Regions from separate parts of the Rhizobium sp. 007 genome, predicted to be linked through region 1. Evidence: predicted binding sites of a transcription regulator. Region 1 holds the regulator's gene; each other region holds the start of a gene.

Region 1 (7,754 bases):
CATTGGTATGAACGCCTTCATCACAAGCCCGCCGGATGGTATCTTCGCGGCGTCGACGGCCCTTCCCAGCCAGATCTACATCTGGGCGGACAGCCCGGAGCGCGGCTTCGTATCGAGGACCTCCGCCGCAATTCTCGTGCTGTTGGGCTTCCTCATATTGATGAATGCAATCGCCATCTTCCTCAGGCAGCGTTTTGAACGCCGCTGGTAACGGAGTAAGGATTATGAACATGTTGACTGAAACAGCAGTTGAGAAGGCTCTGGAGCAGAAACTGAATACGAGCGCCTATAAGATGGTCGGCAAGACGGTGTCTGTCTACTACGGCGAGAAGCGTGCGCTTTTCGACGTGAACCTGAACGTCCGCGAAAACACTGTTACCGCCCTCATCGGCCCATCGGGCTGCGGCAAGTCCACGTTCCTGCGTTGCTTGAACCGCATGAACGACACGATCGACAATTGCCGCGTCACGGGCGAAATCAAGCTGGACGACGCGGATATCTACGATCCGGACATCGACGTCGTGGAACTCCGCGCCCGCGTCGGCATGGTCTTCCAGAAGCCGAACCCGTTCCCGAAGTCTATCTACGAGAACGTTTCTTACGGACCGCGCATCCATGGAATTGCGAGGTCGAAGGCCGACCTTGATCAGATCGTCGAAAGCAGCCTCCATAAGGCCGGCCTCTGGAACGAAGTCAAGGACCGCCTGCAGGAATCCGGCACCGGTCTGTCGGGCGGCCAGCAGCAGCGCTTGTGCATCGCGCGCGCCGTTGCCGTCAGCCCGGAAGTCATCCTGATGGACGAACCGTGCTCGGCGCTCGATCCGATCGCGACCGCCAAGGTCGAGGAGCTGATCCACGAGCTTCGCGAGAACTACAGTATTGTCATCGTGACGCACTCGATGCAGCAGGCAGCCCGCGTTTCGCAGCGCACCGCCATGTTCCACCTCGGCAATCTCGTCGAGGAGAATGACACCGACAAGATGTTCACCAATCCGGACGACCCGCGCACCCAGGATTACATCATGGGCCGCTTCGGCTGAGCTGCGGCGTTCAGGCTATTCAAGGACAATCCCAATGGCATCGACCCATATCTTTTCTGCCTATGACGAGGATCTGAAGTATTTGTCCCGCCGCATCTCGGAAATGGGCGGGCTTGCCGAGCAGATGGTGTCGGACGCCGTCCGCGCGCTGGTTAACGGTGACGCTGGCTTGGCCCAGAAGGTCATCTCCGACGATGTCGTCATGGATCACGCCGAGCGCGAGATCGGCGACAAGGCGATCGTCACGATTGCCCGCCGCCAGCCGGTGGCCTCGGACCTTCGCGAGATCATGGGCTCGATCCGCATCGCGGCCGATCTCGAGCGCGTCGGCGATCTCGGCAAGAACACCGCCAAGCGTGTCATCGCCGTGCAGAGCACCGGCGTTCCGCGCAAGCTCGCCCGCGGTCTCGAGCATCTTTCCGAACTGGCGCTGGTCCAGCTCAAGGAAGTACTCGACGTCTATGCCTCGCGTTCAGCCGACAAGGCGAAGTCGATCCGCGAGCGCGACGAGGAAATCGACGCGATGTACACCTCGCTGTTCCGCGAGCTGTTGACCTACATGATGGAAGATCCGCGCAACATCACCAGCTGCACGCATCTTCTCTTCTGTGCGAAGAACATCGAGCGCATCGGCGATCACGCCACTAACATTGCCGAAACGATCTATTACATGGCGACCGGCGCACAGCCGGAAGGCGAACGTCCGAAGGACGATACTGCCAACACCGTCGGCGCGGTCACGGAATGACAATTCCGAACCGGCCCTCAGGAGACAGAACCGAATGATCCCGAGAGTTGCAGTCGTTGAAGACGAAGAGGCACTGAGCGTGCTTCTTCGCTATAACCTTGAGGCCGAAGGTTTCGAGGTCGACACCATTCTGCGCGGCGACGAGGCCGAAATCAGGCTTCAGGAGCGCACGCCGGATATTCTGATCCTCGATTGGATGCTGCCGGGCGTGTCGGGCATAGAGCTTTGCCGCCGCCTGCGCATGCGCCCGGAAACGGAGCGTCTGCCGATCATCATGCTGACGGCGCGCGGCGAGGAAAGCGAGCGTGTGCGCGGCCTTTCCACCGGCGCCGACGACTACGTGGTCAAGCCGTTCTCCACGCCCGAACTCGTTGCCCGCGTCAAGGCGATGCTGCGCCGCGCCAAGCCCGAGGTGCTCTCCACGGTGCTGAAATGCGGCGATATCGAACTCGACCGCGAAACGCATCGTGTTCACCGCAAGAGCCGCGAAGTCCGTCTCGGCCCGACCGAATTCCGTCTACTGGAATTCCTGATGTCGTCGCCCGGCCGCGTCTTCTCGCGTTCGCAGCTTCTGGACGGTGTCTGGGGCCACGACATTTATGTCGACGAGCGCACCGTGGACGTTCATGTCGGTCGACTGCGCAAGGCGCTGAACTTCTCCAACATGCAGGACGTCATCCGCACCGTCCGCGGCGCAGGATATTCGATGGAAGCATAGCAGGGAGGCCGGAGAAGATGTCGGTGCGGGTACTTGTTGTTGAGCAGGACGAAGATCTGCTCGCGACACTGAAGCATGCTCTGGAGACAGAAGGGTATTCGGTGAACTGTCTTCACCCGCATGCGTCGCTGGTCGAGCTCGTGGCGTTGCGGCTGCCTGATGCGGTGATATTCGGTGCGCCGGCTCCTGGCTCGATGGCAATCTCGACATGCCGCCAGTTCCGGACAACTGGAGCGACCGCCCGCCTTCCGATCGTGGTGCTGCTGGACTCGGCCCTCGAGCAGGACCGGTTGGCCGTTCTCTCCGCCGGAGCCGACGACTGCCTCATAAAGGCAGTCTCCCCCGTGGAACTCCTCATCCGCTTGCGGAACCTCCTGCGGCGTCTCAATCCAGCGCTGCTGGAGAGCACGCTGAAGGTCGGGGATCTGACGCTCGATAAGAACGCCCGCCGGGTTCACAGGCAGAAGAAGGAAGTCAAGCTCGGCCCCACCGAGTTCAGGCTGCTCGAGTTTCTGATGAAGTCCCCCGGCCGCGTCCACTCCCGATCGGAATTGAGGGCATCGCTGTGGGGTAACGATGCCAGTGTCGATGAGCGCGCTGTCGACGTACACATCGGGCGTCTCCGGAAGGGCATCAGTTTCGGCAAGGCCGATAAGGTGATCCGGACGGTGCGTGGCGCCGGCTACGCACTCGGCGACTTCTGATCCGGATCAGGTTCCTATCCTATCCCCGTCGCTGTGCGCACAGATTGAGACGCGCGATACAGCTGTTCGCGCAATACGTGTGTCACGTCGATTTCACGCGACTGCCTATATTAGGGTGTGCTTAGTCGCGCTGGAGGTGATTCCAGTCACGCCTTCGGCTCCCATACTCGCCTAAGGGCGTCAGACATATAATCCCGCCGGGATGAGGGTTCGGCCCGATAGGCCACACTCGTCCCAAAGTACAGCTAGTTTGGTTGAAGCGATTTGGAGTATTCCATGACGATCAAGACGGCGTTGTTGAGAATGTCCCTGATTATCGTTTCCGGGTGGGTCATGGTCGGCACCATCACCTTGGTGATGTTCCATTGACCAGCGAGGTGTAAACGGCATGCGGTTCCTGGTGTACACGAAAACGATCGCTGAACTCGATTATGACGAAGAGACGCGCGTCTTGACGATCATCTACCGGGACGGCCAACTGCGATCCGTTCCCCATGTCGATCCCAAGATCATGATGAAAATGGTTGCACAGCTTCCTCCGGAACGATCCCTCTACCTGATGCAGGCGGCGATCTGAACGTCGCGGGCAAGGCAAGGTGCGACCGCACCTGGCGTCAATGCATGGCCTCGATAAAGGCGCGGCGATAGAACGCGCCGAGGTTGATCCGTTCTGCAGCGACCGCCACAAGCTTCTTTTCGAGACGGCGCTCGAATTCCCGCGATCGGGCCGCCCGCGGCCTGCCGTGCGGTGTCGTAGGCTTTAACCGCATCCGTGGTCCGACGTCGTCGCGGTACTGGGCAAGCGTCATGGCGGCCTTGATCAGCAGAGTTCTTATCTGCGGACGGTGCTCGGCAGCGATGACGAGGCCAAACGACTTGATCAGGACAGGCTTCGGGACGGGCAGCTCGATCTCGTCGATGATGTCATTTCCCACTTGCGCTTCCTCGGCGAACACGAGGTATTGGTCCACCAGGTCATGAGCGGCCTCGAGGGTCTCGGTGTCCGGGCTGTACCGGCACCAGGTGTCACCAAAAGCACTCAGCGATCCGTATGACATCAAGAGCTCCTTTGCCCTTCAAATGAACGCGGAAACTGCCTGATTGTTCAAAAGGATGCCGCAAGTGGTGCGAAAGCGGCGCGGCTTCGCCACGATCATTTGCTCCGCGGCGGGATGGCCGCCGCGGGGCAGGGAGGCGCATTTCGCGTAGATTCTCCATTTCATTTCGGCCTGGGCGGCCGTGGGGCCAATGACGCTAGGGTTGTCATGAAGTGCATGGAATAGTTCCTACCGTCACTTCCATGGCAACGAGTGATTGCGTGCTAACAAGTGTGCAGCGTTTGCTAGCCATGGGACACAGGAGTAAACTTTCAAACGTGATCGACCGGGAGCGAGGTGGGAGCACTCGCGAAAGGAGGCCCGGTATGAGCAATGCGACCGTAAACGACACCCCGCGGAAACCGCCCCCGGCAGAAGCCGGTGTCATCTTCGCCGGCCATGTGCGGGAAGTGACCGTCCATGCCGACGTTCTCGCTCTGCTGCCCGATCCGGCAACTGCGCAGCCTTGCCTGGATATCGCAGAAGACGCCGCCCGCGCCATCCACGGCACCATGGCCGTGGCCCATGTCGGTGCGGATCCGGAACGGATGATCGCCGCGCCCGAGGAGATCGATCTGCAGATGCTGCGCGACCTGGCCGAAGGCTCGCCGCAAGAGCGGTTCGAGCGGGTCGCCCGCGCCTTCGAGGATTGGAAGCAGGGCAAGCCCAGCCGAGAACGGCTCCTTCTCGATGACTGCCGCGGCGATCTCAATCGCTGCGTGACCGCCGAAGCCCATGAGACGGCGCTCGTCGTCGCCCCATGCCATGGCAACATGGATGCCCGCGACGCTTTTCACGATCTCCTTTTCAATGAGCACAAGCTGGTATTGGCACCACCTGCCGATGCCTATGCCGGCAATCTGCTGGGGCATGTGGTGATCGGCTGGAAACCGCATGATCATGCGCAGGGTGCCGTCGCCGCCGCCAGGCGCTGGCTGGCTGCGGCCGATCGCTTGACGGTTCTATGCGTCAACGACAAACCGGACGGAAGCTACCAGTCAACGGCAAGGGAATTGCTAGATCAGCTGGGGCTTGACGGCGACGTCGTTGCAATCAGCTCGGGAAGCCGGTCCGTCGGAGAGGCGATCCTCGATTTCGCCAAGTCGGTGGATGCGACGTGCCTTTTGATTGGCGCTTTCAACCATGGCTATTTCCTGGAGCTGCTGCTCGGCCGTGTCACTCACTACCTGCTGTCGCATTCGCCACATCCAGTGATGATGAAGCATTAGCGGCGGCGACGCTTGATCTCGCCTGCGCCAAGAAAAGCCGCTACAAAGTCGGTACTTCCATCTGGCTATATCGATGACACACGAAACGGCGGCCGCATCTCAATCGCGCAACTTACCCATGGCATTCGCGGGAGGCGCAATTATTGGCGCGCTCGGTGGGCTGATCGGCCTCGGCGGCGCGGAATTTCGTTTGCCGTTGCTGATTGGCCGCTTCAATTTCGCGGCCCTGGAAGCCGTCATTCTTAACAAAGCCATGAGCCTCGTCGTGGTCGCGACGGCCCTGCCGCTCCGTGCCGGAACGGTGCCTTTCGCCGTTATCGCCGAAAACTGGCTTATCGCCGCCAACCTGCTCGCCGGAAGCCTGCTTGGTGCATGGTGTGGGGCCGGATGGGCAACGCGCCTGAAATCGGAAACGCTCTACAAGGTTATTGCCGTCCTGCTCGTTGTTATCGCGGCGGTGCTGGTCCTCGGCCATGACGCTCGTGCAGGTCAGCCGGTTCTGACTGGGCCGTTCCAGCTGATCGCGGGCGTGATCGCAGGCTTCGTCATCGGCGTGGTAGCCTCGCTGCTCGGCGTGGCAGGCGGGGAATTGCTGATACCGACTTTGGTGCTACTGTTCGGCGCCGATATCAAGCTGGCCGGAAGCCTCTCGCTCGCGGTGAGCCTGCCGACGATGCTTGTCGGCTTCACCCGCTACAGCCGGGATCAGAGCTTTTCGGTTATCCGTCGCAACAAGGCATTTCTGCTCGTGATGGCGGCGGGATCGACTGTCGGAACCTTCATCGGCGGGTTACTTCTCAGCATTGTACCGAGTGTGTTCCTATTGCCTACGCTTGCCGTGATCCTCCTGATTTCAGCGTTGAAAGTCTGGCGGCATCAATAGTTCAAGTGAGGGCACACCCCCGACTTGCACACCTAGGAGCCAGCTACACGTTGCGATGATAGCTGGCGGCGGACGAGCCGGGCGTGAACCGCATTTCATGCAGTGTCTGTATCGCCAAACGTGCAGAACTCTGGTGAGGAGAAGGTTGCGTGCCTCCTTCTCGGGTATTGTTGAGCGCATATGGGTCGACATCAGCGATCAGGTGGCTGGGCAGCGCGGTCATCTGCCGCATAGTGTTCTCCCAGGTGGTGCGCTGCAGTTGCCTTGCCCTGAACGCAAAGAAGATGTCCAGAATGCTGTGTGCAGCCTCGGTCATTATGGCCTCCTTTGTTTATCGAGCCATGTTGCTAAAATAGCTTTGCGTTGACTTTCAAACAAACGAAATGATATGGTGTTTAATATCAGAAAAATTGAAAGATGCGACGATGACTATGCCCTTTCGCCGCCCGATCCCGTTGCTCGACAATGATGTTCTGAGAACCTTTGTCGCCATTGCGGAAACGGGTAATTTTTCGACTGCAGCCGAGGCTGTGTTCCGCACGCCGTCGGCGGTTTCCATGCAGATCAAGAAGCTCGAGGAACAGCTCGGCGCGACGCTCTTTTTGCGTGATGCGCGTTCGGTGACGCTGACGCAGCACGGTGAGCTCTTGCTGACTTACGCTCGCAATATCTTGGCGCTCTCCAACGAGGCGGTCTCGCGCTTCATCATGCCGGAACTCAGCGGCGTCGTGCGGCTCGGCGCGCCGGAGGATATCGGCGAGCGGCTGCTGCCAAGTATCCTGAAGAGCTTCGCGGAGAGCTATCCGGGCATCATGGTCGACGTGACGATCGACATGAGCATCGGCCTCAAGAAGCGCATGGAAGAGCAGAGGCTGGATCTGGCGCTGATCAATTGCGCCACGCGGCCGTTTCCGACCGGCGGGGAGATCGTGTTTCGTGAACGCCTTGTCTGGGCAGGCGCCAAATGCGGTACTGCCCACAGGCGCGATCCCCTGCCGATCTCGATCTGGGAGGATGGCTGCATCTGGCGCCAGGAGGCACTGGCGCAGCTTGAGCGTAACAAGCGGCCTTACCGCGTCGCCTATCTCAGCGGCCATACGATGGCGCAGCGCGCCGCCGTGCTTTCCGACCTTGCGATCGCGCCGCTGCCGCGCTCCTATGTGGCCGACGGCATGGTGATGCTCGGTGCGCAAGAAGGCCTGCCTGAACTCGGCTCGTTCGACATCCGGCTGCTGACGGCCTCCCAGCTCTCGGGGCCTATGGAGGCGGTCGCCGACAGCATCCGCTTTGCTTTCGCGGAAAAGGCAAAGGCCGCCGCCGCTTGATCCGGACGGC
Region 2 (7,754 bases), 460 kb from region 1:
GTAAAATAGCTGGTATCGACGTCGAAGCCGAAGATGCGGCCGGGCATGGCAAGCTTGACGATCGCCCAGTCATGGCCGGGCACGCGCTTGCGGCGGCTTTCCCAGCCGTCCATGTACTTGCCGTTGTCGTCGTAAAGGTCCGGATCGAAGCTCGCCGGCACATCCTGCAGCATGCGCTCCAGCGGCGCAAAGAACTCGTCCGTCGCATAGAGGCCCCTGGCGCCGAGGCGCGCGGAAGCAAGGTTGATCGCGCCGTTCGCGAAGGACGGCAGGCTGGCATTGGTATTCTCGGTCATTCACTTCTCCGGAAGCATGGATGTCAGGCGCAAAAGCGCAATCTTTTCGACTTCAGCGCAGGCGGTCGCAAGTTCCTCGTCGCGGCTGTTGCCGATGCGTTTTTCGAAAGCCGCAAGAATATCGTCCTTGTTCAGTCCCTTCACGGCGACGATGAAGGGAAAGCCGAATTTCTGGACATAGGCGGCGTTGAGTTCGGTGAAGCGGGCATGCTCTTCGCGGCTCAGCCGGTCAAGTCCGGCACTTGCCTGCTCCTTCTTGCTGTCTTCCGTCAGTTCGCCGGCGACTGCCAGGCGTCCGGCAAGATCGGGATGGGCGCGAAGCACGCCAAGACGCTCTTCCTCGCTTGCCGCGCGGAAGATCGCGACGAGCGGAATGTGCACCTTGTCCACAGTCAACTCATCGCCAATGAAACCGTCGTCATAGGCGCGCTCGGCAATGAAGGGCGAATGTTCGAAGACACCGCCGAAACGCGACACGAATTCATCCCGCCGGATCATCAGGTCATGTCCTGCTTGTGGTTCTTGTGCCAATGCTCGGCAATCTCGATGCGGCGAGGGATCCACACGTTGTCGTGCTTCAGCACATATTCGATGAAACGCTTCAGGGCTGCAGCGCGGCCGGGCCGACCGACCAGACGGCAATGCAGGCCGACCGACATCATCTTCGGGCTGCCGGCCTTGCCTTCTTCGTAGAGCGTATCGAAGGCATCCTTGAGATAAGTGAAGAATTGATCGCCGGAATTGAAGCCCTGCGGCGTCGCAAAGCGCATGTCGTTCGTTTCAAGCGTATAAGGAATGATGAGGAACGGTTTGTCATCAACCCCCTTCACCCAGTAGGGCAGGTCATCGGCATAAGAGTCTGACGAATAAAGGAACCCGCCCTCCTCTTGAACCAGCCGCAGCGTATTGTCGGAGGGCTTTCCCTGGTACATGCCGAAGGGGCGCTCGCCGGTGAGTTCGGTGTGGAGACGCACCGCTTCGAGAATGTGCTTGCGCTCGAGGTCTTCCGGAAAATCCTTGTACTCCAGCCAGCGGTAGCCATGGCTGGCGATCTCCCAGCCGGCTTCTTTCATCGCCGCGACGGCCTCCGGATTGCGGGCCATCGCAAGCGTCACGCCGTAGACGGTCACCTGAACCTTGAGCTCGGTGAACATACGCCAGAGCCGCCAGAACCCGGCGCGCGAACCGTATTCGTAGATCGATTCCATGTTCAAGTTGCGCTGGCCGGGCCAGGGCGCCGCTCCCACGATTTCCGACAGCAGGTTCTCGGACGACGGATCACCATCGAGGATCGAGCTCTCGCCGCCCTCTTCGTAATTGATGACGAACTGCACGGCGAGGCGGGCCTCGTCCGGCCATTTCGGATCGGGGGTATTGCGACCATAGCCGACGAGATTGCGCGGATAGGTATCGGAAGCCATCAAATCACCTTTTGAAAGTCAGGCGAAACGGTAGCACCCAGAGACGGAATGTCGAGACGGAAACGCGAAACTGACTTTCGCCGCTACGGCACAAGTCGCCGCCTCTGCGGCTGGATCATCGTGAACCTCGCGGGATACCCCGGCGTTCAGGCCGGGGAGGAACGCGAGAGCGGCCTTGGGCCGCTTCCCGCTGGGATTTGACATATTCGGCGATCACCGAGAGCGGTGCGCCGCCACAGCTTGCCGCAAAGGAGGACGGCGACCACAAAACGCCCTTGTGGTAGCGCCCGGTGATTTCCGGGCGGCTCTCGCGCAGACGTCGGCTGGATACGCCGTTGCGGCTGTTGACCAGCTTCGACAGGGCGATCTTCGGAGGGTCATGCACCCGCAGGGGAACATGATCGTCCTCGCCGTCGCATTCGATCAATTCGGCCTCGAAGTCGCGACACAGCTTGGCGAAGATGCGCCGCCGGTGGCGGATTGCCGGTTCTGACAGAACGTCACGGCGGTATTTCGTGACAAAGACCAAATGACCATGGAGCATGTAGACGACATGCCTGCCGGTGCGATCCACGGTTGCGCTCCTTGGAGCAATTGATAGAATCGTAACATGATCCACCGCGCTTTCCGCTACAAGCTCGCTCCGACCGCCGAACAGGAAGTCCTGTTGCGGCAGTTCGCGGGGGTTGTGCGGCTGGTCTATAATCTGGCGCTGGAGCAGCGCAGGGACTGGTGGCGGCATTACCGGCGGCAGACCGGGAACCGCTTGAACGACATCGCCCAGGCGCGGGAATTGACCGCACTGCGGGCCGCGTTCGACTGGATTGCCGCCGTGCATGTGACGCCCCAGCAGCAGGCCCTGCGCGATCTGGATAAGGCGTATGCCAACTTCTTGGCCGGGCGCGCAGGATATCCCTCGCGGCCCGCAAGAAGGGCGTGAACGGCGCCTTCCGCTTTCAGGGGCGGGAGATCGAGGTCAAGCGCCTGAACGGCAAGTGGTCCGCCGCGCGCCTTCCCAAGATCGGCTGGGTGAAGTTCCGCGACACGCGGCTCCTGCGTGGCAAGACCATGAATGTGACGGTGAGCCTGGCGGCGAACGGCTGGCACATCGCCTTCGCCTGCGAAATCGACCATGCCGTCCCGCAAAACGATTTGCCCGCCGTGGGGATCGACCGGGGCGTGGCGAACACGCTGACGCTTTCGACCGGGGAGCATTGGTGGATGCCTGCCGGCCTTGCGGAGATCGAGCGCAGGAAGCGCAGGGCCCAGCGCGTTCTGGCGCGGCGCAAGCGCGGGTCGCGTCGCCACGCGAAGGCCCGCCGCCGCGTTGCCGCCTTGCAGGCCCGTGCTGCCCGCATCCGGCAGGATTGGCGGCACAAGGCCAGTCTTGATATCGCCCGTCGCTTCGCAACGGTCGTGCTGGAAGACCTCGCCACGCGCAACATGACGCGCAGCGCCAGGGGAACCGTGGACGCGCCCGGAACCAACGTCTGCCAGAAGGCGGGCCTGAACCGGGCGATCCTCGAACAAGGCTGGCACGGCTTTGCAACCGTGTTGGCCTACAAGCTCGAAGAACGGGGCGGATACCTGTGCAAGGTCGATCCCCGCCACACCTCGCAGACCTGTTCGGCCTGCGCAGCCGTGGACAGGGAAAGCCGCGAAAGCCAAGCGTCTTTCCGCTGTTGCCAATGCGGCTTGCGCGCCCATGCCGACCACAATGCTGCAATCAACATCCTGCGTCGGAACACGGCGTCTATGATCGTGGAGGAAGGGCAGCGGCTCTCCGTTGAAGCGATAACCATCGGCGGAGCTTCGCGCCCCCTCGGAAATCCCCCGCTTTTCAAGCGGGGGAAGATGTTAAATGCCTGCGGCCCGCAATAGCGCGACGCAGAAGACGCCGAGCGCCACGGAAACGAGCATCGGCAGACGGAGTGCGGCAATGGCGGTGAGCGCGCAGGCGATCGTTTCCGCAATGCCGGTGGCAAAGGCGGTCGGCGCGACGACCGCCATCAGAACGGCAGGCGGAATGGATTCGATCGCCTTTCGGCGGCTTCCCTCCAAGGACAGATGCCACACGAGCACAAGACCGCTCAGGCGCGTGAGCACCGTCACGGCTGCCATGGCGATGATCGCGACAAGGGTGGAGAAATCGACTGTCATTGCGTTACCTCCACGCGCCGACTGCCGCTGGCAACTGCCGCAAGCAGACCGGCGCCGGCGCCGGCTGCGATGTACCAGACGCCTGGTACGAAATGTTGGGTCGCTACCGCGGCCGCACCGCTTGCGATAAGCACAGCGCCGGTTTCCGGTCCCTTCCAGAAGCCCATGACGAGCACGATGAAGACGGCCGGAAAGGCGAAATCCAGTCCAAGCGCCACGGGATCACCGAGGAAAGCGCCGAGCGTCGCGCCCGCAAGGCTCGAAAGCACCCAGGCGAGATAGAAGGGCGCGGCAAGCCCAGCGAACCAGGCGGGCGTGAGCCGCGCAAGACCGGCGCGGAATTCCGCCATCGCCCAGATCTCGTCTGCAAGAAACAGGCATGCGAAATAGCGCCTGCGTCCGCCAAAAGCCTGCATCTTGGTGCCGAGCGAAGCACTCATCAGCACATGGCGGATATTGACGAGCAGGGCCGCAAAACCGACGCTCGTCCACGAGGCCGGATGCGTCCAGATATCCATTGCCACGAACTGCGAACCGCCGGCAAAGACCAACGCGCTCATCAGTGCCGTCTCGACCGGGGAAAGCCCTTTCGTGACCGCGACCGCGCCGAAGACGAGGCCGATCGGTATGACGGCAGCGATGAGCGGCGAAATGGCTCTCATGCCGCCCAGGAACTCCGCCCATTTTCCATTCTCATTCACGACAGGATCTCCGATTTGATGCGGAGGTTTTAGAATGGAGATGAATGGTAGTCTTGAACGAAAGTGACTACCGCGCGCGGTATTGGCCGGGCGTCACGCCGGTGCGCGCCTTGAAATGCCGGCTGAAATGCGCCTGGTCGGCGAAACCGCATTCGAGCGCAATCTCCGCCGGCTGTCCGCCAGCCTGCAGCTTGCGCCGGGCAACGCGAATGCGGATATCAGTGAGGAAGGCGTGCGGCGTGATGTGGAACTCCTTGCGGAAGGCGCGTATCAGATGCGCACGGCTGAGGCCCGCCACGGCGGCGAGTTCTTCAAGTCCGACATCAAAGGCGTAGTTTTCCATCAGGTAGTCACGGGCGCGCTGCACGGCCGACCGCTCCTGCGTGTCGATCGGCACGATAATTGAACTGCCGTGATGCCGAAACATGGCCTCGAGCACAAGGAACATGCCCTGACTGGTCTCCAGCGCACCGGCCCCCAATTCCAGCGCGCGGTGCGCATCATAAAAAGCCTCGGCAAGCCGGGGATCGTGAAGGATCTGCTTGCCGAAGGCCGGCATGCCGCTGAAGGTGCGGCCGGTGACATCTTCCAGGATTTCGCGGAAGAGTGACGTGTCCGGGTAGATCATCCGGTAGCGATAGCCGCCCTCGACAGGCACGCCGTCATGGATTTCGCCCGGATTGATCAGATAGAGATCGCCCGGCCCCGAGCTTTCGCGCGCCCCCCGGATCGTCGCGATCTGGCTGCCGCTTTCGATAGCGCCAATGCTGAAGGTCTCGTGGGCATGCGGCGCGAACTCATGCGTCAGGAACGTCGCGCTCAGGCACTCCATGCCGCCGAAACGGCTGTCACGCCAGAATCGCGTCGTCTCCGCTCCAGACAGCGGCATGGCTTCGGTTGCCTGTTCCTGGGAGATGTTGTCCATCGGCCGGATATAGCATCTTTGGGCCGCCCATTCTTGAACAAAAGTGATCAGGCGATCTTGCGCGCGCTGACCTTGCCCATCGGATGCAGCGAATGGACGCGGAACGGCCCGCCTGTGCCTTCCTCGATCATCAGCGCGATGTTGGCGACGGTGACCGGCTCAGCGAGAACAGGCTCGAAGACGTTACGCAGCGCCTGCTCGATGCGCGGCATATCGACAAGATTGACAGGACCCGTCACAGGCATGTGGAAGCGGAACTCGTCCATCACATAGGGATTGCCCCAGCGATGCAGGTTGGCAAACTGCGCGGCCGAAAGCCCATCCGGATCGATGCGCTCGATCTCGGCTTCGGAAAGGGGTGCACGGAAGCGGTCGAAATGCTGCACGACCGCAGAAGCGAGATAGTGCATGTGTTCGCAGGGGACCGACGGCACGAGGCTGAAGTAATTGCGCAGGCGCGCGACCTCGATCCTTGGAATCCGGAACGGCTGGAAGCTGCCGGAAAAGCGCATCATATCGCGTAAAAGTTGCGTTTCCGAAACATCGGGTGCAAGATGAAACGGCGCCTTCAGCACACCATGGAAACCGTAGCGGCGCGGCACGGCAGTATGGAACGCTATATCGTGGATGCCGATGCCGCCAATGGCCGGAGGTTCGACCATCTCGCCGGAAAAGACGTTGCGGCCAAGCCAATTGGCCGCCACCTGGCTGAGCGGATCGCTCGGCGTCGGCGTGAAGCAAATGGCGTAGCGCATGCAATCTCCTCCACCAAAGGAAGGGCGCGCAGACGATTCCGGCGCCGTCGATGCGCAAGCAGATAGGTGATTTGCATGACAGAATAACGAAAAGCACCAGCTTCTAATTCACGTTTAACGTGAAGCAGCCGTGATATGGCTCGAAAACGCGAAACTTTCCGGCAGGGCGAAAGGTGCGGAACGGCCGTCGGCCATATGTACGGCAGCTTCGGCAAGACGGTGGGCAAGGCCGAAGCTGACCTTGAAGCCGCCGGTCAAGGCGATGAGCTTCGGATACATCGGATGCGGACCGATCATCGGATCGCGGTCGATCGCCTTCGGACGAAGGCCGGCCCAGCGCTCGACGACCGGCGCCTCGCCAAGCACGGGGGCCATCTCGCGCGCCGCTTCGATCAGAGAGTCGAGTTGAGCATCGGTCGTATTGGGATTGTCAAAACGGTCCTCGCTGGTGCTGCCGATCGCAGCATGGCCGCCCTCATGAGCAATGATATAGAGGCCGTCGCGGAAGATGGTGGGAAAGGCGGGATCGATCTCGGCCTTCAACAGCGCCGCCTGCCCCTTGACCGGTTGGCCGAGCGGCCTTTCCAATCCGGGCGTGAACCGCTGCAGAAGTGGAAATGACTGGTGACCTGCCGCGACGATGCAGCGGCCGAAGGCGATTGTTCTCCCACCGGCGTCGGCGATCCCGCGTTCCGGTTCGAGACCGCCAACTGTAGCATTCTCGATAATGCTCACACGCTTTGCCTGCCTCAGAAAGGCGACAAGAGCGGCGACCAGCGTGCGGGGTGCGACGCGGGCAGCGAGCGTGTCGTGCACGAAGCCGCTCGCACCGGCGGCAGGGTCGATCCAGCCTGCAACCGGCGGAGCATCTGCGACATGCCAATGGAAGCTGCTGCCGTGCCGATGCCAGTGTGTTTCGGCATCGGCGGAATGAGTAAGCGCGATCTTGCGCAGATGCGGCTTCGGCAGCGGGATGATGCGGCCGGATCGGCGGTAGCCGGTGGAAAGGCCGGTGGCAGCTTCGATCGCAGAGATCTCGGTTTCGAGGGAAACCAGCGCATCGAACTGGAACTGCTTCTTGGCATTCCATTTGTCCGGCGAATGCGGCATCAGCGCGCCGAGCAGCCCGCCGCTCGCACCCTGCCCCAATTCGCCTGCATCGACGAGGAGCGTGTCGATGCCAAGTCGCTCGGCATGAACCGCCGCCCACAGCCCCATGATGCCGCCGCCGGCAATCAGCAGACTGACGCACGATTGACCGGAGGAGATGACCGCACTATCGGCTTTAGGCATGACAGAGATTGATCCCGATCAGATTGGCAGCACGAGCCAACCGCTCGAATGGCGCGACGGCGATATGCCCTATTCGCGGGCCTTTGGCGACCATTTTTATTGCCAGACGGACGGGCGGCTCGAATGCGGTCACGTCTTTCTGGCGGGCAACGGCCTGCCGGAACGGTGGACCGGCAAGGACAATTTCCGCATTGGAGAGTTGG
Region 3 (7,754 bases), on a different replicon from region 1:
CGGAATGCCCCAGGCGTAGTTTGTCGTGCCGTCGATCGGGTCGATATAGATGACAGGTGTGCTTGCCTCGGCATCACGATTGCCGACGGCTTCCTCTCCTTTGATCGCGTAAGTGGGAAAGGCTTTCGCCACCTCATCGACGATGATCCCCTCGACCGCCACGTCGATTTCCGTCTGGTAGTCACGCGGAGCCTTCGACACGATCTCGCTCACCAGCCGCCGCTTTAGCGACCTGCGGGCGGTTTGCCCCGCTTTCAGTGCCGTATTTGCGAGAAGCAAAAGGCGTTGCGAGGCCGCCGGTGACAAGCGGGTGGAGACCGAGGACGATGTCATGAAGAATTCTTATGGAGATTGCGGATTTCGTTTGCCCAAAGCTTTCGCAGAGGCGCATGAAGTTTTTGTGACGCGAGAGGGCATGGATGCAGACACGATTGTGTCCCTGTGAACAACAATAGCCGGGACGACGCACTCGTCCCGGCTAACAAAGGCTCTGTCAACGCGCCGTCTCAGATGCCGATCTTGCCGCCGCCGATCTTGGTGATGGCAAGTACAGACGGGCGCACTGGCATGTCATCCTTGAAGTCTGGCCACCTGGTGGAAAGATCCTCGTAATAGGATGGGCGGCCATGGCCCGCCCAGTCATCACCGCCGTCCCCGGGATGCTGCACGGCGACGAAAGCCGTTTCGTCATCCGGGGCAAAGAGCGGACCACAGAGCTCGGCACCGACCGGGACGCGGAAGAACAGGCGAGAGGTGGCGCGAGCGTCACCCTCGGTGTCGACAGCCCAAAGGCCGTCAGTGCGGCCGGTGGCCTTGTTGTTATTGCCGTCCGTTGCGACCCAAAGACGGCCGGCCGAATCGACGGCGCAGTTGTCCGGCATGCCGAACCAGCCGTTCTTGGAAGTTTCGGTCGAGAAAGTCGCGCCGACTTCGGCAACCGAAGGATCGCCGCACTTCAAGAGAACTTCCCATTTGCCTGAAGTTGCTGAGTAATCGCCGCCATCCTCGGTGATCTCGATGATGTGACCGAAGGCGTTGTCGGGGCGGGGATTTGCGGCGTCCACCTGATCGGCCTTGCGCTTGCTGTTGTTGGTCAGCATGACATAAACCTTGCCGTTGACGGCGTTCGGTTCGATGTCTTCCGGCCGGTCCATTTTCGTTGCGCCGACAATGTCGGCGGCGCGACGCGTCTCGATGAGAACGTCGGCCTGGCTGGCAAAGCCGTTTTCGGCTGACAGCGGTCCTTGGCCGAAGATGAGCGGCAGCCACTGCAACGTACCGTCCTCGGCAAATTTGGCCACGTAAAGCGTGCCCTCATCGAGGAGATCAAGATTGGCGGCACGATCGTTCGCATTGAACGTTCCCGACGTCACGAACTTGTAGACATAGTCGAAGCGTTCATCGTCGCCGAGATAGAAGACAACACGGCCGTCCTTGCTGACGATCGATGCCGCTCCCTCATGCTTGGTACGGCCAAGAGCGGTGCGCTTCTTCGGGGTCGCGGTCGGATCCATGACGTCGACTTCGACGATCCAGCCAAAGCGATTCGGTTCGTTCGGTTCCTTGGAGAGGTCGAAGCGGTCGTAGTAATTGGCCCAATCATATCCGCCTTCCGGCACGCCGTAGCGCTTGTAATTGGCGGCTTCCTTATGGCCTTCCGGCAGTTCGCCGGAGAAATAGCCGTGGAAATTCTCTTCAGCCATGATGTAGGTGCCCCAAGGGGTCACGCCGCCGGCACAGTTGTTGAGCGTGCCGATGACGCGCGTGCCGGTGGCGTCCGCCGAGGTCTTGACCCGATCATGACCGGCAGCCGGGCCGGTAAGCTGCATTTCCGTGGTAGAGGTGATGCGGCGGTTGTAGCGGCCTTCCGGAACGACCTGCCACTTTCCGTCGACCTTGCGGATCTCGACAATCGTGCCGCCATGCGCGGCCATTTCGACGTCGACTTGTTCCTTGCTGAGCTTGCCCTGGGAGATCTTCCCGTCGACGATCTTGACGATGCCGGGAAACATCAGGTGCGGGTTCGTATATTCGTGGTTTACGACAAGCAGCCCGTTTGTCGAAGAACCTTCAAGCGGGATGAAGCCGACATAGTCGTTGTTGTAGCCGAATTGCCGGCGCTGGGCTTCTGCCGTCTGCTTGGTCGGGTCGAAGGCCGGTGCGTCGGGGAAGAGCGCGTCGCCCCAACGCAAAAGGACGTCAGCGTTGTAGCCTTCGGCGACGTGATGGTTGGCATCCACGCCGGCCTCGACTTCCGGGAAGGAGAAGGCAGAAGCGCCATTCGCGCGCGCCTTTTCCGCCGTCATCAACGCCACTGGGCTGACGGTCGCGGTAATGGCGGCAACTGCAAGCGAACCCTGGAGGAAACTACGGCGCGAAAAGCGCTTGCTGATGATTTCGCCCATGGTCGGATTGAGGCTCGAATTGTGGCCTTCGCCATCTGCGTCTTCAAGTTGCGTCGTGGGGAATATCTTTTGAGAAAGATGTTCATTCATGGGACTGGCTCCAAAGTTGAGAACGGCCCCTAGTTTTGGAGCCATTCTAAACTTAGGGCTGGGATATTACGGAAATGCGACAATTGCCTTGCCGCTCGCTCGTAACCCGTCGTCGTCGGCTGAATTTAATGCCGCGTCATTTTATGCCAGTTCTGGACATCCTTCGCCGTGATCCAGATGCGGCCATCGAAGGCGATCTCGCCATGATCGAATTTCCGGCTTGCAATAAGTTCGAGTACGCTCAGATCCTGCGGCAGCCACCGTGGGTCGGGCGCAGCCTGAACACCAGCAAGCGCATCTTTCGTCACACATACGGCTTGATGTGTGTCCTCGGCCTTCATGACGATAAGCGCATCGTTGCCGATCAGGTTGAACGTATCCGGTAAAGCGATAAGCTGCATTTGCAAACTCCTTGGCGAAGATATCCAGCCCAAGCGCCACGTGCCTGAAGCGGCAAGGCCCGCCACGCGACGTGCTGCCTTGCTATCGCGGAAAAGCAGCGCCCCATTGATAGGCCGTCATGGTTAACGAAAGGTTGCCGGCTCCCAGCCCGTAGGCTGCCAACAGGGCCAAATTTCGTCGGCAATCTCCCTTATCCACAGCAGGATTTGCAGGCCGGGCTTGCTTTTCTCGAACGCCGCGGCTGAGATAGTGGGTGAAAATTTCGTCCGCAAGGCATGCGCGACCTCGTCCCGTTCCTGCACATCGGCCATTCAGATGCGTCCGCTGTAAAGCGGTCCTTAATTTAGACCGAAAGAAACTTTTTAACGGGAACACGCCGACCGCATGGGATGATAACAATAGCGTCGAACTGAGAATCAAATGTTGAATGGCCTGCACGAACGGCTCCCGCTTCGTGTCGGTGATACAACCGCGGAGCGCTGCATGACGAACGAAAAATCCGGCCCACCACGGGCTTTCCTTGTGGCGGTGCTTTTTTCCCTCAAGCGCGCTTTCCTGGGTGTCGGAGCCACGAGCTGCATTGTCAACATATTGGCGCTCACTGGCTCCTTCTTCATGTTGCAAGTCTATGACCGGGTGATTCCGGGTCGAAGCCTGCCGACACTTGCCGGGCTTGCGATCATTGCAGCAACGCTCTTCATCTTCCAGGGATTGCTCGATTTTATCCGTTCGATGCTTTTGATGCGCGCCGGAGCCGCTGTCGACGAGCGTTTGGGAGGCGACGTCTATAACTCTCTGATCCTGTTGCCCTCGCGGATGCGAATGCCGGGCGACGGTCTGCAGTCGATCCGCGATCTTGATACAGTACGCGGTTTTCTCTCCGGCCCCGGGCCAACGGCGCTGTTCGATATGCCGTGGATGCTTTTTTACATCGGTCTGTGCTTTCTCTTTCACGTCTGGATCGGTGTCACAGCGCTTGCCGGTGCGGTGATGTTGATAGGCCTTACAGCACTCGCCGAATTCAAGTCCCGCAAACCGGCAAAAATTGCCGCAGAGCTTTCCGCGCGGCGACTGAATCTTGCCGAAGCGACACGGCGAAACTCCGAGGCCGTGTTGGCCATGGGGTTCGGGTCGTTGCTGGCCACCAAATGGACCGAGGTTAACAACCGGTATCTTGCCAATCATATCTCGGCGACGACCGTCACGACCAGTCTGATGTCGATCTCAAAAGTCCTTCGGATGATGCTGCAATCCGGTGTGCTGGCGGTCGGCGCCATCCTGGTCGTCAGGCAAGAGGCGACGCCCGGCATCATGATCGCAAGTTCCATCCTCGTCAGCAGGGCGCTGGCACCTGTGGAGCTTGCAATCGGACAATGGAAGGGCTTTGTCGCCGCCCGGCAAAGCTGGAGCAGACTGACGAAGCATCTGGAACTGCTGCCGGCCGAGGAGCGGCATGTCGACCTGCCTGCACCGACCGCCAACCTGTCCGTGGAAGCGCTTCACCTTGCCGTTCCTGGTACCCGGACGATGGTACTGCGCGGGGTCTCGTTCAAGGCGGAGGCCGGAGACGCCGTCGGCGTCATCGGACCGAGCGCATCTGGAAAATCGTCGCTTGCCCGCGGACTCGTCGGTCTTTGGAAACCTATCGGCGGCTCGGTGCGTCTCGACAAGGCGTCCCTTGATCAGTGGGACCCGTCGTCGCTCGGCCGGTCGATCGGCTATCTCCCGCAGGAAGTGTCGCTTTTCGAGGGCTCAATTGCCGAGAATATCGCGCGTTTCGACAGAAATGCCCCGTCCGAGAAAATCATTGCAGCGGCAAGAGCTGCGGGCGTCTATGAGATGATCGTGCAGTTTCCCGATGGCTTCGATACCCAGATCGGAGAGAACGGATCGATGCTTTCGGCCGGGCAACGCCAGCGCATTGGCCTGGCGCGCGCGCTCTATGGCGATCCTTTCCTTGTCGTCCTGGATGAGCCGAACTCGAACCTCGACAGCGATGGCGAGGCAGCGCTCGCTCAGGCGATCGCAGGCATCCGGGCACGCAAGGGCATTGCCATCGTTATTGCTCACCGGCCAAGTGCATTGGCGGCCGCCAATCTCGTTCTGGTACTCGCCAATGGACAGCTTCAGGCCTTCGGGGCGAAGGACGAGGTTCTCAATAAGGCAACGGTTTCGACGGCTCCGCGCAGTAGCACGCTGACGGTTATAGCGGGAGGCGACAGTTGATCGACAAGCGATCTCCCATATCCGAAGCTGCAATCAGCCGCCTTACGACAATCGCACTCGCGATGGTCCTGCTTCTGATCGGCGTGGTTGGGGGCCTCGGAGCAACGACCTATCTCTCCGGCGCGGTGATTGCGAACGGCACGCTTGTCGTCGACAGCTATGTGAAGCCCGTTCAGCATCAAAAGGGCGGCACTGTCGGGAAAATCTTCGTCAAAAACGGCGGGCTGGTGGAGGCTGGGCAGATCCTCGTGCATCTGGACGACACGCAATTGCGGGCAAACCTCGCAATCATCTCCCGGCGACTGAACGAGCTGTCGGCCGCCTCTGCCAGGCTGGGCGCCGAACGGGACGGCGTTGAGGAGATTGGGTTTCCCGATAGCCTGTTAGAACAGGCGGGCGAAGCTGGAGACGGCGGTATCATCGAAGGCGAGCGCCGATTGTTCGAAGATCGCCGGACATCGCGTGCCAGCAGAAAAGCCCAGTTGCGCGAACGCATCCAGCAATTGCGGCAGGAAGCGGAGGGACTTGTCGCCCAGCAGACCGGCAAGAAGGCAGAGATGGCGCTGATCGACAAGGAGCTTGCGAGCGTCAGGCGCCTGTTCGATCAAGGTATCGTGCCCGTCAACCGTCTCTATGCCCTTGAACGCGAGTCCGCGCGCCTGACGGGCGAACTCGGCAGCCTTGTGGCAAGCCTTGCGCAGACGAACGGTAAGGTGACCGAGACGGAATTGCAGATCATTCAGATCGATGACGATCACCGCAGCGAAGTATCGGACGAACTGCGCAAGACGCAGAGCGACATCGGAGAATTCTCGGAACGAATGGTCGCCGCAAGAGACGAACTGCGGCGCGTTGACATCCGGGCGCCTCAGACAGGTATCGTCCATCAGCTTACGGTCCACTCCGCCGGCGCTGTCGTTCCACCTGGCGAGCCGATCATGCAGATCGTGCCCGCCCGCGATACGCTGACGCCCGAAGTCCGCGTCTTGCCCCAGGACATCGATCAGCTATCCATCGGCCAAGAGGTCAGGCTGCGATTTTCTGCCTTCAACCAAAGGAACACGCCCGAAATCAACGGTATCGTGCAGCAGATTGCCGCCGATCTGACGACGGATCGGGAGAGCGGCACGACCTACTATGCCGTCCGGATCTCGGTTGATCAGAGCGAATGGAGCCGATTGGGCGGCCTTGTGCCCGTCCCCGGCATGCCGGTGGAAGCATTCGTGCAAACAGGTGCGCGTACTGCTCTTGCCTATTTGACGAAGCCTCTGACCGACCAGGTGGCACGCGCGTTCCGGGAGGACTGAGTGATCTGGCGGGGCGCGTGCGAGGGCAAGCGCAAGTCTTTTCCGTGTCACTATGGATCACTATGGTCCGAACGCCAGATGGTGGCACAGCCGCAAACGCGCGGCGATAATTCCATTAGGTCTGTTGCAGGCTTTCCCTGGAGGTTGAAGCTAAAACCAATCGACAGAGTCAAAATCGCCTAAATCGTCGTCTATTATCGCAAGGCAGAAAACGAAGGAGAATCATATATGGCAAGCTCGGTTACGAACGCCGTTGGTAAATCACTCTTTTATACCGGTGCATCGAGCGCCTGGTTTTCGGCCAAAGGTTCAGGCCCTGTGCTGAATGGGACGAGCGGCAACGATTCGATCTGGGGCGACGCCTCCGTAAACGTTACCATGCAGGGCGGAACGGGTGACGACATCTATTACCTTTACTCCAGCATCAATCGCGCGGTGGAGGCCGCGAACGCCGGGGTCGATACCATCAGCACCTGGATGAGCTATACGCTTCCTGAAAATTTCGAAAATCTGACCGTCACCGGCAGCGGCCGCTACGCCTTTGGCAATGCGGCGGACAATATCATCACCGGCGGATCCGGCAGTCAAACGATAGATGGTCGCGCGGGCAACGATGTCCTCATCGGCGCCGGCGGTTCCGACACGTTCATCTTCACGCGCGGCAACGGCAGCGACCTTGTCGTCGATTTCGGCACCGACGATACCGTCCGATTGAACGGCTACGGGCTGTCGAGCTTCGATCAGGTCGTAAGCCACCTCACACAGGAGGGCGCAAACCTGCGGCTCGATCTCGGTGGCGGAGAAAGTATCGTTTTTGCGAACAAAACCGTCGCCGACCTCAGCGCGGATCAGTTCCAGCTGACGCTCGACCGGTCCGCACTCACGCTCACATTTGCCGATGAATTCAACAGCCTGTCGCTGCGCAACGGTGACCAGGGCGTTTGGGATGCCAAATTCTGGTGGGCGCCGGAAAAGGGCAGCACGCTCCCCGGCAATGGCGAACTCCAGTGGTACATCAATCCGTCCTATTCTGCGACCTCGGCCGTCAATCCCTTCTCTCTTCAGAATGGGGTGCTAACCATAACAGCGGCGCCGGCCTCCGAAGCAATCCAATCGCAGATCAACGGCTACGATTATACGTCGGGCCTCTTGAACACGCATTCCTCCTTCGCTCAGACCTATGGGTACTTCGAAATGCGCGCCGACATGCCGACCGAACAGGGTGCCTGGCCGGCTTTCTGGCTGCTGCCTGAAGATGGCTCGTGGCCGCCGGAACTCGACGTCGTCGAGATGCGGGGACAGGATCCGAACACCGTCAACGTGA
Region 4 (7,754 bases), 150 kb from region 1:
GCAGGAAACTAGACCTTGCCTAGCACATCAACCCAAGGGCGACTATGGCCAGAAATAGCCTTTCTGAAACGTTTCAAGAAAAAGCTTGTCCCCTTCGCTCACAATCCATCGTAACTAAAAGTCGCTAACGTTTGGGGCCCGCGCAGAGTGTCGTGGATTTTGAGCCAAGCGTCATGCGGCCGTTACCGTTAGGTGGTTCGGTCGCCCTTCCAAGAAAAAGAAGGGGATATACCTGTGTGCCCATATAAGATTCGCCGCCTCGACCGGAATGATGCGTCCTCTTTTAGGGAAATTCGCCTGGAGGCTCTCGCGAACCATCCAGAGGCATTTGGCGCGTCATGGGTAGAAGAGCAGAGTCAATCGGGGGCCCAATTCGCTGACAGGCTCGAGAACGGTCTTGTCATCGGAGGGCTCTTCGATGACGGAATGCTTGCCGGAACGATCGGTGTGTCGAAATCCAAAGGCATCAAGACGCAACATATTGGATCGATCTGGGGAATGTACGTCCGCCAAACGGCACGGGGCACAGGACTCTCACGCTTACTGCTGAGTGCTGCCATCGACGAAGTTGGCACGATTTTACGCTCGCTCCGGCTCAGCGTCGTGTCGTCCAACGTTCCGGCCATCCGGCTTTACAAATCCGTAGGCTTTGAAGAATGGGCCGTCGAAATCGAAGCTCTAAAGGTGGGCGAGACTTATTATGATGAAATTCTCATGCGGCTGGAACTAGGCCCGCGATAGTCGACGCCACGAGCCAGCTCGCTGCATCGCACTCGGCACCGTCCTATATCGCTTCAGTATTCACAACAGAAATTCAGGCGGCCTGCGGCTCGAGTTCGCTGTCGCGGTGCTCGATCGCCAGCGGGATGGCTTGAGCGTCGGCTAACGTGCTCCAGGTGATGAGCTCGAACGTGCCGTCCTCATGCTCGGCGATCGCCGTACAGCTCTCCACCCAGTCGCCGGTGTTGATATAGCGCACGCCGTCCATGTCCTCGATCACGGCATGGTGGATGTGGCCGCAGATGACGCCGTCGGCGCCATGCTTTCGGGCTTCGTCGGCCACGACGCGCTGGAACTCGCCGATGAAATTGACGGCATGCTTCACCTGCAGCTTGGCCCAGGCGGAGAAAGACCAATAGGGCATGCCCATGCGGCGGCGGATCGCGGCCAGCACGACGTTGATCTTGATCGCCGTGTCATAGGCCCAGTCCCCGAGATAGGCGAGCAGGCGGGCATTGCGGACGACGACGTCGAACTCGTCTCCATGCAGGATCAGGTATTTCTTGCCGTCCGCGCCGTCATGCATCATGCGCTCGGCGACTTCGATACCGCCGAAATGCATGCCGGGGAAGTCGCGCAGGAATTCGTCGTGATTGCCCGGGATATAGACGACCCGCGTGCCCTTGCGGGCCTTGCGCAGCAGCTTCTGCACGACGTCGTTGCAGACCTGCGGCCAGTACCAGCTGCGCTTCAGTCGCCAGCCGTCGACGATGTCGCCGACGAGGAATATCGTATCGGCGTCGTGGTAGCGGAGAAAATCGAGGAGGAAGTCCGCCTTCGCCGCCTTCGAGCCGAGATGCACATCGGAAATGAACAGAGTACGGAAGTGTCGAGTATCCATATTGTCTTTCACAAGCATCTTGCCTGCGTCCTATCGTTCATCTCGCCTTCCAAAATCAGACTCGTGTTTCAGGAAGATGACAGATGCGCGAATTGGCGCATCGCAGCGCTCACGAGTTTTCCGCCCGGATGCGAATTTCTGACTGTCCCTTCCAGCCGATTGATGTATGGAGAAGTCTTCAAAAGATGTGAGTGCGGCAGCGGAGACGGCAATGGATCATCAGGAAAAATCCAAGACGGAGAAGAACGAGACAGGCGGAAACCTCGACGAACAGGCGCTTTTCTTCCATCGTTATCCCCGTCCCGGCAAACTTGAAATCCAGGCGATCAAGCCGCTCGGCAACCAGCGCGACCTGGCACTCGCCTATTCGCCCGGCGTCGCAGCACCTTGCCTTGCGATCCGTGACAATCCGGAGACGGCCGCCGATTATACCTCGCGCGCCAATCTCGTCGCCGTCATCTCCAACGGCACAGCGGTTCTCGGCCTCGGCAACATCGGCCCGCTCGCCTCCAAGCCCGTCATGGAAGGCAAGGCCGTTCTCTTCAAGAAGTTTGCAGGCATCGACGTCTTCGACGTCGAAATCGAGGCCCCCACCGTCGACCAGATGGTCTCCACCATCGCCTCGCTCGAGCCGACGTTCGGCGGCATCAATCTCGAGGACATCAAGGCGCCGGAATGCTTCGAGGTCGAGCGCCAGCTTCGCGGGAAGATGAAGATCCCGGTCTTCCATGACGACCAGCACGGCACGGCCATCATCGTCGCCGCCGCGATCCTTAACGGACTGGAACTTGCCGGCAAGAAGATCGAGGATGTGAAGATCGTCGCCTCCGGCGCGGGTGCCGCAGCACTCGCCTGCCTCAACCTCCTGGTGACGCTCGGCGCGAAGCGCGAAAACATCTGGGTCCACGATATCGAAGGCCTCGTCTATGAAGGCCGCACCGAACTGATGGACGAATGGAAGGCTGTCTATGCACAGAAAAGTAAGATGCGTACGCTCGCCGACAATATCGGCGGCGCCGATGTTTTCCTTGGCCTTTCGGCTGCCGGTGTCCTGAAGCCCGACCTCCTGTCACAGATGGCGGACAAGCCGCTCATCATGGCTCTCGCCAATCCGACCCCTGAAATCATGCCAGACCTCGCGCGGGCCGCCCGCCCGGACGCAATGATCTGCACCGGCCGCTCGGACTTCCCGAACCAGGTGAACAACGTCCTCTGCTTCCCCTATATCTTCCGCGGCGCGCTCGATTGCGGCGCCACCGCCATCAACGAAGAAATGAAGATGGCGGCCGTCAAGGCCATCGCGGGGCTTGCCCGCGAGGAAGTGTCGGACGTCGCGGCCCGCGCCTATTCCGGCGAGACGCCTGTCTTCGGTCCGAATTACCTCATTCCTTCGCCCTTCGATCCGCGTCTCATCCTGCGCATCGCCCCGGCTGTCGCCAAGGCCGCCGCCGAGACGGGCGTCGCGTCGCGGCCGATTGCCGATTTCGACGCCTATCTCGATCAGTTGAACCGCTTCGTTTGGCGTTCGGGCTTCGTCATGAAGCCGATCTTTACCAGCGCCAAGCTTTCTGAGAAGAAACGCGTCATCTTCGCGGAGGGAGAAGACGAGCGCGTCCTGCGCGCGGCTCAGGTTCTGCTGGAGGAAAAGACCGGCGAGCCGATTCTGATCGGCCGCCCCTCGGTCATCGAGGCTCGCCTCAAGCGGTTCGGCATCCGCATTCGCCCGAACATCGATTTCGCCGTGGTGAATCCCGAAGACGACCCGCGCTACCGCGACTATGTCGAAGACTACTTCGCCCTCGTCGGCCGCGCCGGCATCAATCCGGAAGCCGCCCGCACGATCGTGCGCACCAACAACACGGTTATCGGCGCCTTGTCGGTGAAGCGCGGCGAGGCGGATGCCCTCATCTGCGGCGTGGAAGGCCGCTTCGACCGCCACCTGAAAGACGTCGGCCAAATCATCGGCAAGCGGCCAGGTGCCTGCACCTTCGCCGGTCTCAGCCTATTGATCACCCAGAAAGGGCCGGTCTTCTTCGCCGATACCTTCGTGAACTACAATCCGACACATGAGGAAATCGCCGAGATCGCCGTTCTCGCGGCCCAGGAGGTTCGCCGCTTCGGCATTACGCCGAAGGCCGCGCTGATCTGCCATTCGAATTTCGGCTCCCGAAACTCCGAGAGCGCACGCAAGATGCGCGATGCCCTGCAGCTCGTGCGCGAACAAGCACCCGATCTGGAGGTCGATGGTGAAATGCAAGCCGGTTCTGCACTGTCGGAAGCGCTGCGCAAGCGCGCCATGCCGGATAGTTCGCTTGCCGGCGAAGCCAACCTATTGCTTTTCCCGAACCTCGATGCCGCCAACATCTCGCTCGGCCTCGTCCGCACCATGATGGATGCGCTCCATGTCGGCCCGATTCTGCTGGGGACCGCACAGCCTGCGCATATCCTGTCGACTTCGGTCACCTCGCGCGGCGTGGTCAACATGGCCGCGCTTGCCGTCGTCGAGGCTTCTCAGCCGGCGTAAGTTGTCGCAAAATGCGAAAATGCGTTACAATTGCGTCGCCAGCTTGTTAACGGAAGCAGGTTAGAAAGCCGGGATGCGGCGAATGTCACGCCGTGCTCTGGCCTGACCTTGCTGCGGGATGATGCCGTGAAACGCCGAAACCTGACCCTTGCGATCCTGCTTGCCTTGGCCGCGCCTGCTGCCGCGCAGACGCATGCGATCTGCGACGACCTGCGCGGCCGCATCGCCGATCTGCCCCATGTCATCGGCAACGGCCCCGAAGTCCGCCAATATGCGAGCGCGATCGCCGAGCAGAATCTCGAGCTTCGTAAAGTCCGCAACGACCTTCGCGGCTACGGCTGCTCGATGGACAGCATGGTCGTGATCGGCGGCGAGAATGCGGATTATTGCAGCGAGCTGCAGCAGTCCGAGGCGCGCATGGTCGACAACATTCGATACCTGCAGGAGCGGCGCAACGAACTGCGCAATCAGGGCGGCGCCGATTATCGCGCGCGCCGCGAGCTGATGGCGGCGCTCGAAGACAACGGCTGCAACGACGAGCTCGACTATGCGCCGGATCCGCAGGCCTATGCGCCGGCACCAAGTCCCGAAGAACAGGCGATGCGGAGCGATACCTTCATTCCGCTTGGAGAAGGCGAACACGGCGACATGCAATATGGCGTGCCGCGCGGCGAGCTCATGTCGCATGTCAGCACCATGTGCGTGCGCACCTGCGACGGCGGCTTCTTCCCGATCACCACGAATGCAACATCGATCGATTTCAACCGCGACGCAGCGACGTGTTCGAAAATGTGCCCCGGTATCGAGACGGAGCTTTTCTATCAAGACATCTCGAATACCGAAGCCGCAAACATGATCTCGGCCTCGACCGGTGCGCCCTACAGCGCCATGCAGAATGCCTTTGCCTACAAGAACCGCGCGCCCGGCCAAAAGTCCTCCTGTTTCTGCAATCTCTCTGCCTACTACGAGAACATGCGCAAGAATCAGGCGATCAGCGAACCGCCGAGGAAAGGCTCGATCACCAGTATCAAGACGAAGCCGCCATCGGGCGCCGCATCCACGCCTGCCCCGCAGCCGCAGGTGCCGGACCGCCCTTATGACCCGGCGAACAGCAAAGTCCGCCAGGTCGGTCCGCAGTTTCTCGCCGGCGATCAGGGCGCGATCGATCTCAAGAACCCCGCAACGCCCGGACCGCAGCCGCAGCAGAACTGACGCGGCGCTACTGGCTTCCCCATCGGTCGGAGAAGACCAGTTCTTCCAGCGGCAAGCGCTGTCGCCAGCCTTTCACGGCCAGTTCCGGCGCGGTGTAAAGCTGATCGACATAACCGAGGCAAAGCCAGGCGACGATCTCGATCCGCTCCGGAATGCCGAGCAGTTCCCGAATATCCGCATCGTGGAAGATGCTGACCCAGCCGACCCCGACGCCTTCGGCCCGGGCCGCAAGCCACAGGTTCTGCACGGCGCAGACGGTCGAATAGACATCCGTACGCGGATTGTGGGTGCGGCCGATGACCACCGGCCCTGCCCTGTCCGGATCGCAGGTGACGCAGATGCTGAGCGGTGCCTTGCGGATGCCTTCGAGCTTCAGGCTTCTGTACATATCCCGCCGCTCCTCTTCAAACATCTCGGCCGCTTCCTTGTTGGCGCGCGAAAACGCCTGCCACGCGGCCTGGCGCACCTTCGGATCGCGGATCACGATGAAATTCCAGGGCTGCATGAAACCGACCGACGGCGCGGCATGCGCTGCCCCAAGCAGCCGCGACACCAGATCGTCGGGCAGAGGATCGGGCAGAAACTGGTCGCGCACGTCGCGGCGCGTTTCGATGGCTCTATAGACCGAGGCCCGGTCGTGTTCGGAGAACTCGCCGGCCGGCACCAGCGCGCGGGCGAAAGGATCAAGTTGCATCGTTAAATCCCCAACAATGCTTGAGCACCCGCACCGCAGCGCGGGAAGCGTCAAAACCTCGCCGCCGTCCGCGCGGTTCGGTCTATCTTGCCAGGCCGGTCTTCTGACTTGGCGTCACCCGCTTTCTGCGGCCTTCCCGGCAGATGCCAGTGGCCATTGTTGCAGCAAGCGTCAGCCTCACAGCGTTGGGCACGTTCCGGTCCTTCACCGGATTCCCGATTCTCCTGCTGGATGCAGGCACCTGACGGCAGTCTCTATCTCCTGAGTCGGCGCCTCGTTCAAGTCTCCGGGAAGTAACGCACATAGGCAAATTCGTCACCATCCGGTGACCAGCAGGGTACATTGATCGTGCCCTGCCCACCGAAGAGCTCGAACAGCGTAGTCAGGTTGTCGCCGTCTATGTCCATCAGCCGCAGCCGCACATCAAGGTCGCGCGGATGATCGAAGACCTCCGGATCGTAAGAAAGGATCAGCACCTTGTCGTTCTTCGGTGAAGGATGCGCAAACCAGTTGCCGTAATTGTCGTGCGTCACCTGCTCCAGGCCGGTTCGATCCGGATGGATGCGCCAGATCTGCATGAGACCGGTGCGGCTGGAGTTGAAGTAGATCCATTTCCCGTCGGCCGAATAATCCGGCCCGTCGTTTCGCCCCTCGCCATGCGTCAGCCGCTTTTCGGGGCCACCATCGACGGAAATCGTATAAATGTCGAAGACGTCGTCGCGAATGCCGCAATAGGCGAGCTCCTTCCCGTTCGGCGACCAGCCGTGCCAATAGGAGGGCAGATTGTCGGTAATCAGCCGCGGCGTCCCGCCAGCCGCCGGCAGAATATAGATCGCCGACTTGCCGAATTCCGTCTTGTCCGAAATGACGATTTGTGTCCCGTCCGGCGAAATGCCGTGATCGTTATTGCACTGCGTCGCAAAATCCGTATCGACCTGCTGGAGGCCGCCGGAGCCGTCCGGCCGCAGCCGGTAAAGCAACCCGTCGCCATTCAACAGCATATAGGCGCCATCGGGCGAAAAATTCGGCGCCTCGATCAGCTTTTCCGTCTGGACGACAATCCGGCTTTCCCCGGTGCGGATATTATAGATCTCGACCGAACTGCGCATGCATCCTCCAGGATTTTGGGTTACCGGTCGCGGAACCGGTTGGTGATCGGGTAGCGGCGATCGCGCCCAAAGTTCTTCTTGGTGATCTTCACGCCCGGAGCCGACTGCCGGCGCTTGTATTCGGCGAGATAGAGCAGATGCTCGACGCGGTGGACGGTCGCCACATCATGCCCACGCGCGAGGATCTCCTCGACCGCCATCTCCTTCTCGATGAGGCATTCGAGGATGTCGTCGAGCACCGGATAAGGCGGTAGCGAATCCTGGTCCGTCTGGTCCGGGCGAAGCTCGGCGGACGGCGCCTTGTCGATGATGTTCTGCGGGATCACCTCGCCGGACGGCCCCAGCGCGTCCGGCGGCACATGACCATTGCGCCAGCGCGACAGCGCATAGACCTGCATTTTGTAGAGGTCTTTGATCGGATTGAAGCCGCCGTTCATGTCGCCGTAGAGCGTCGCATATCCAACCGACATTTCCGACTTGTTGCCGGTCGTGACCACCATGGAACCGAACTTGTTGGAAATCGCCATCAGGATCGTGCCGCGCGCCCGGCTCTGCAAGTTCTCCTCGGTAATGCCGCTATCGGTTCCTTCGAAC

What was found. Region 1 encodes PhoB, which activates phosphate uptake and scavenging genes when phosphate is short. Its sites were predicted from a motif close to TGTCATNNANCTGTCAT; they were not measured.
Region 2: a site for PhoB is predicted at 6,334-6,350, ahead of ISN39_RS12130 (DUF1045 domain-containing protein). Genes of this name have one in related genera too.
Region 3: a site for PhoB is predicted at 2,561-2,577, ahead of ISN39_RS27100 (PhoX family phosphatase). Genes of this name have one in related genera too.
Region 4: a site for PhoB is predicted at 1,687-1,703, ahead of ISN39_RS09085 (UDP-2,3-diacylglucosamine diphosphatase). Genes of this name have one in related genera too.

The regions. Positions count from the first base shown of each region.
Region 1 is NZ_CP064187.1:1,943,541-1,951,294, reverse strand. Features, by position in the region: gene pstA (phosphate ABC transporter permease PstA) at 1-211, shown strand, start outside; gene pstB (phosphate ABC transporter ATP-binding protein PstB) at 225-1,040, shown strand; gene phoU (phosphate signaling complex protein PhoU) at 1,075-1,788, shown strand; gene phoB (phosphate regulon transcriptional regulator PhoB) at 1,823-2,506, shown strand; gene ISN39_RS09860 (winged helix-turn-helix domain-containing protein) at 2,524-3,210, shown strand; gene ISN39_RS09855 (hypothetical protein) at 3,599-3,787, shown strand; gene ISN39_RS09850 (hypothetical protein) at 3,825-4,268, opposite strand; gene ISN39_RS09845 (universal stress protein) at 4,634-5,536, shown strand; gene ISN39_RS09840 (sulfite exporter TauE/SafE family protein) at 5,610-6,419, shown strand; gene ISN39_RS09835 (hypothetical protein) at 6,463-6,735, opposite strand; gene ISN39_RS09830 (LysR family transcriptional regulator) at 6,803-7,744, shown strand.
Region 2 is NZ_CP064187.1:2,400,570-2,408,323, forward strand. Features, by position in the region: gene alc (allantoicase) at 1-296, opposite strand, end outside; gene uraD (2-oxo-4-hydroxy-4-carboxy-5-ureidoimidazoline decarboxylase) at 297-794, opposite strand; gene puuE (allantoinase PuuE) at 794-1,717, opposite strand; gene tnpA (IS200/IS605 family transposase) at 1,833-2,291, opposite strand; gene ISN39_RS12105 (helix-turn-helix domain-containing protein) at 2,328-2,657, shown strand; gene ISN39_RS12110 (RNA-guided endonuclease TnpB family protein) at 2,654-3,598, shown strand; gene ISN39_RS12115 (AzlD domain-containing protein) at 3,575-3,877, opposite strand; gene ISN39_RS12120 (AzlC family ABC transporter permease) at 3,874-4,539, opposite strand; gene ISN39_RS12125 (AraC family transcriptional regulator) at 4,646-5,503, opposite strand; gene ISN39_RS12130 (DUF1045 domain-containing protein) at 5,551-6,258, opposite strand; gene ISN39_RS12135 (FAD-binding oxidoreductase) at 6,373-7,551, opposite strand; gene mnmD (tRNA (5-methylaminomethyl-2-thiouridine)(34)-methyltransferase MnmD) at 7,550-7,754, shown strand, end outside.
Region 3 is NZ_CP064188.1:1,263,172-1,270,925, forward strand. Features, by position in the region: gene ISN39_RS27095 (inositol monophosphatase family protein) at 1-333, opposite strand, end outside; gene ISN39_RS27100 (PhoX family phosphatase) at 507-2,495, opposite strand; gene ISN39_RS27105 (hypothetical protein) at 2,621-2,896, opposite strand; gene ISN39_RS27110 (hypothetical protein) at 3,020-3,208, opposite strand; gene ISN39_RS27115 (type I secretion system permease/ATPase) at 3,381-5,123, shown strand; gene ISN39_RS27120 (HlyD family type I secretion periplasmic adaptor subunit) at 5,120-6,430, shown strand; gene ISN39_RS27125 (family 16 glycosylhydrolase) at 6,659-7,754, shown strand, end outside.
Region 4 is NZ_CP064187.1:1,794,094-1,801,847, forward strand. Features, by position in the region: gene ISN39_RS09080 (GNAT family N-acetyltransferase) at 235-741, shown strand; gene ISN39_RS09085 (UDP-2,3-diacylglucosamine diphosphatase) at 815-1,621, opposite strand; gene ISN39_RS09090 (NADP-dependent malic enzyme) at 1,833-4,145, shown strand; gene ISN39_RS09095 (DUF2865 domain-containing protein) at 4,272-5,357, shown strand; gene bluB (5,6-dimethylbenzimidazole synthase) at 5,365-6,051, opposite strand; cobalamin riboswitch at 6,127-6,311, opposite strand; gene ISN39_RS09105 (PD40 domain-containing protein) at 6,330-7,160, opposite strand; gene ISN39_RS09110 (NAD+ synthase) at 7,181-7,754, opposite strand, start outside.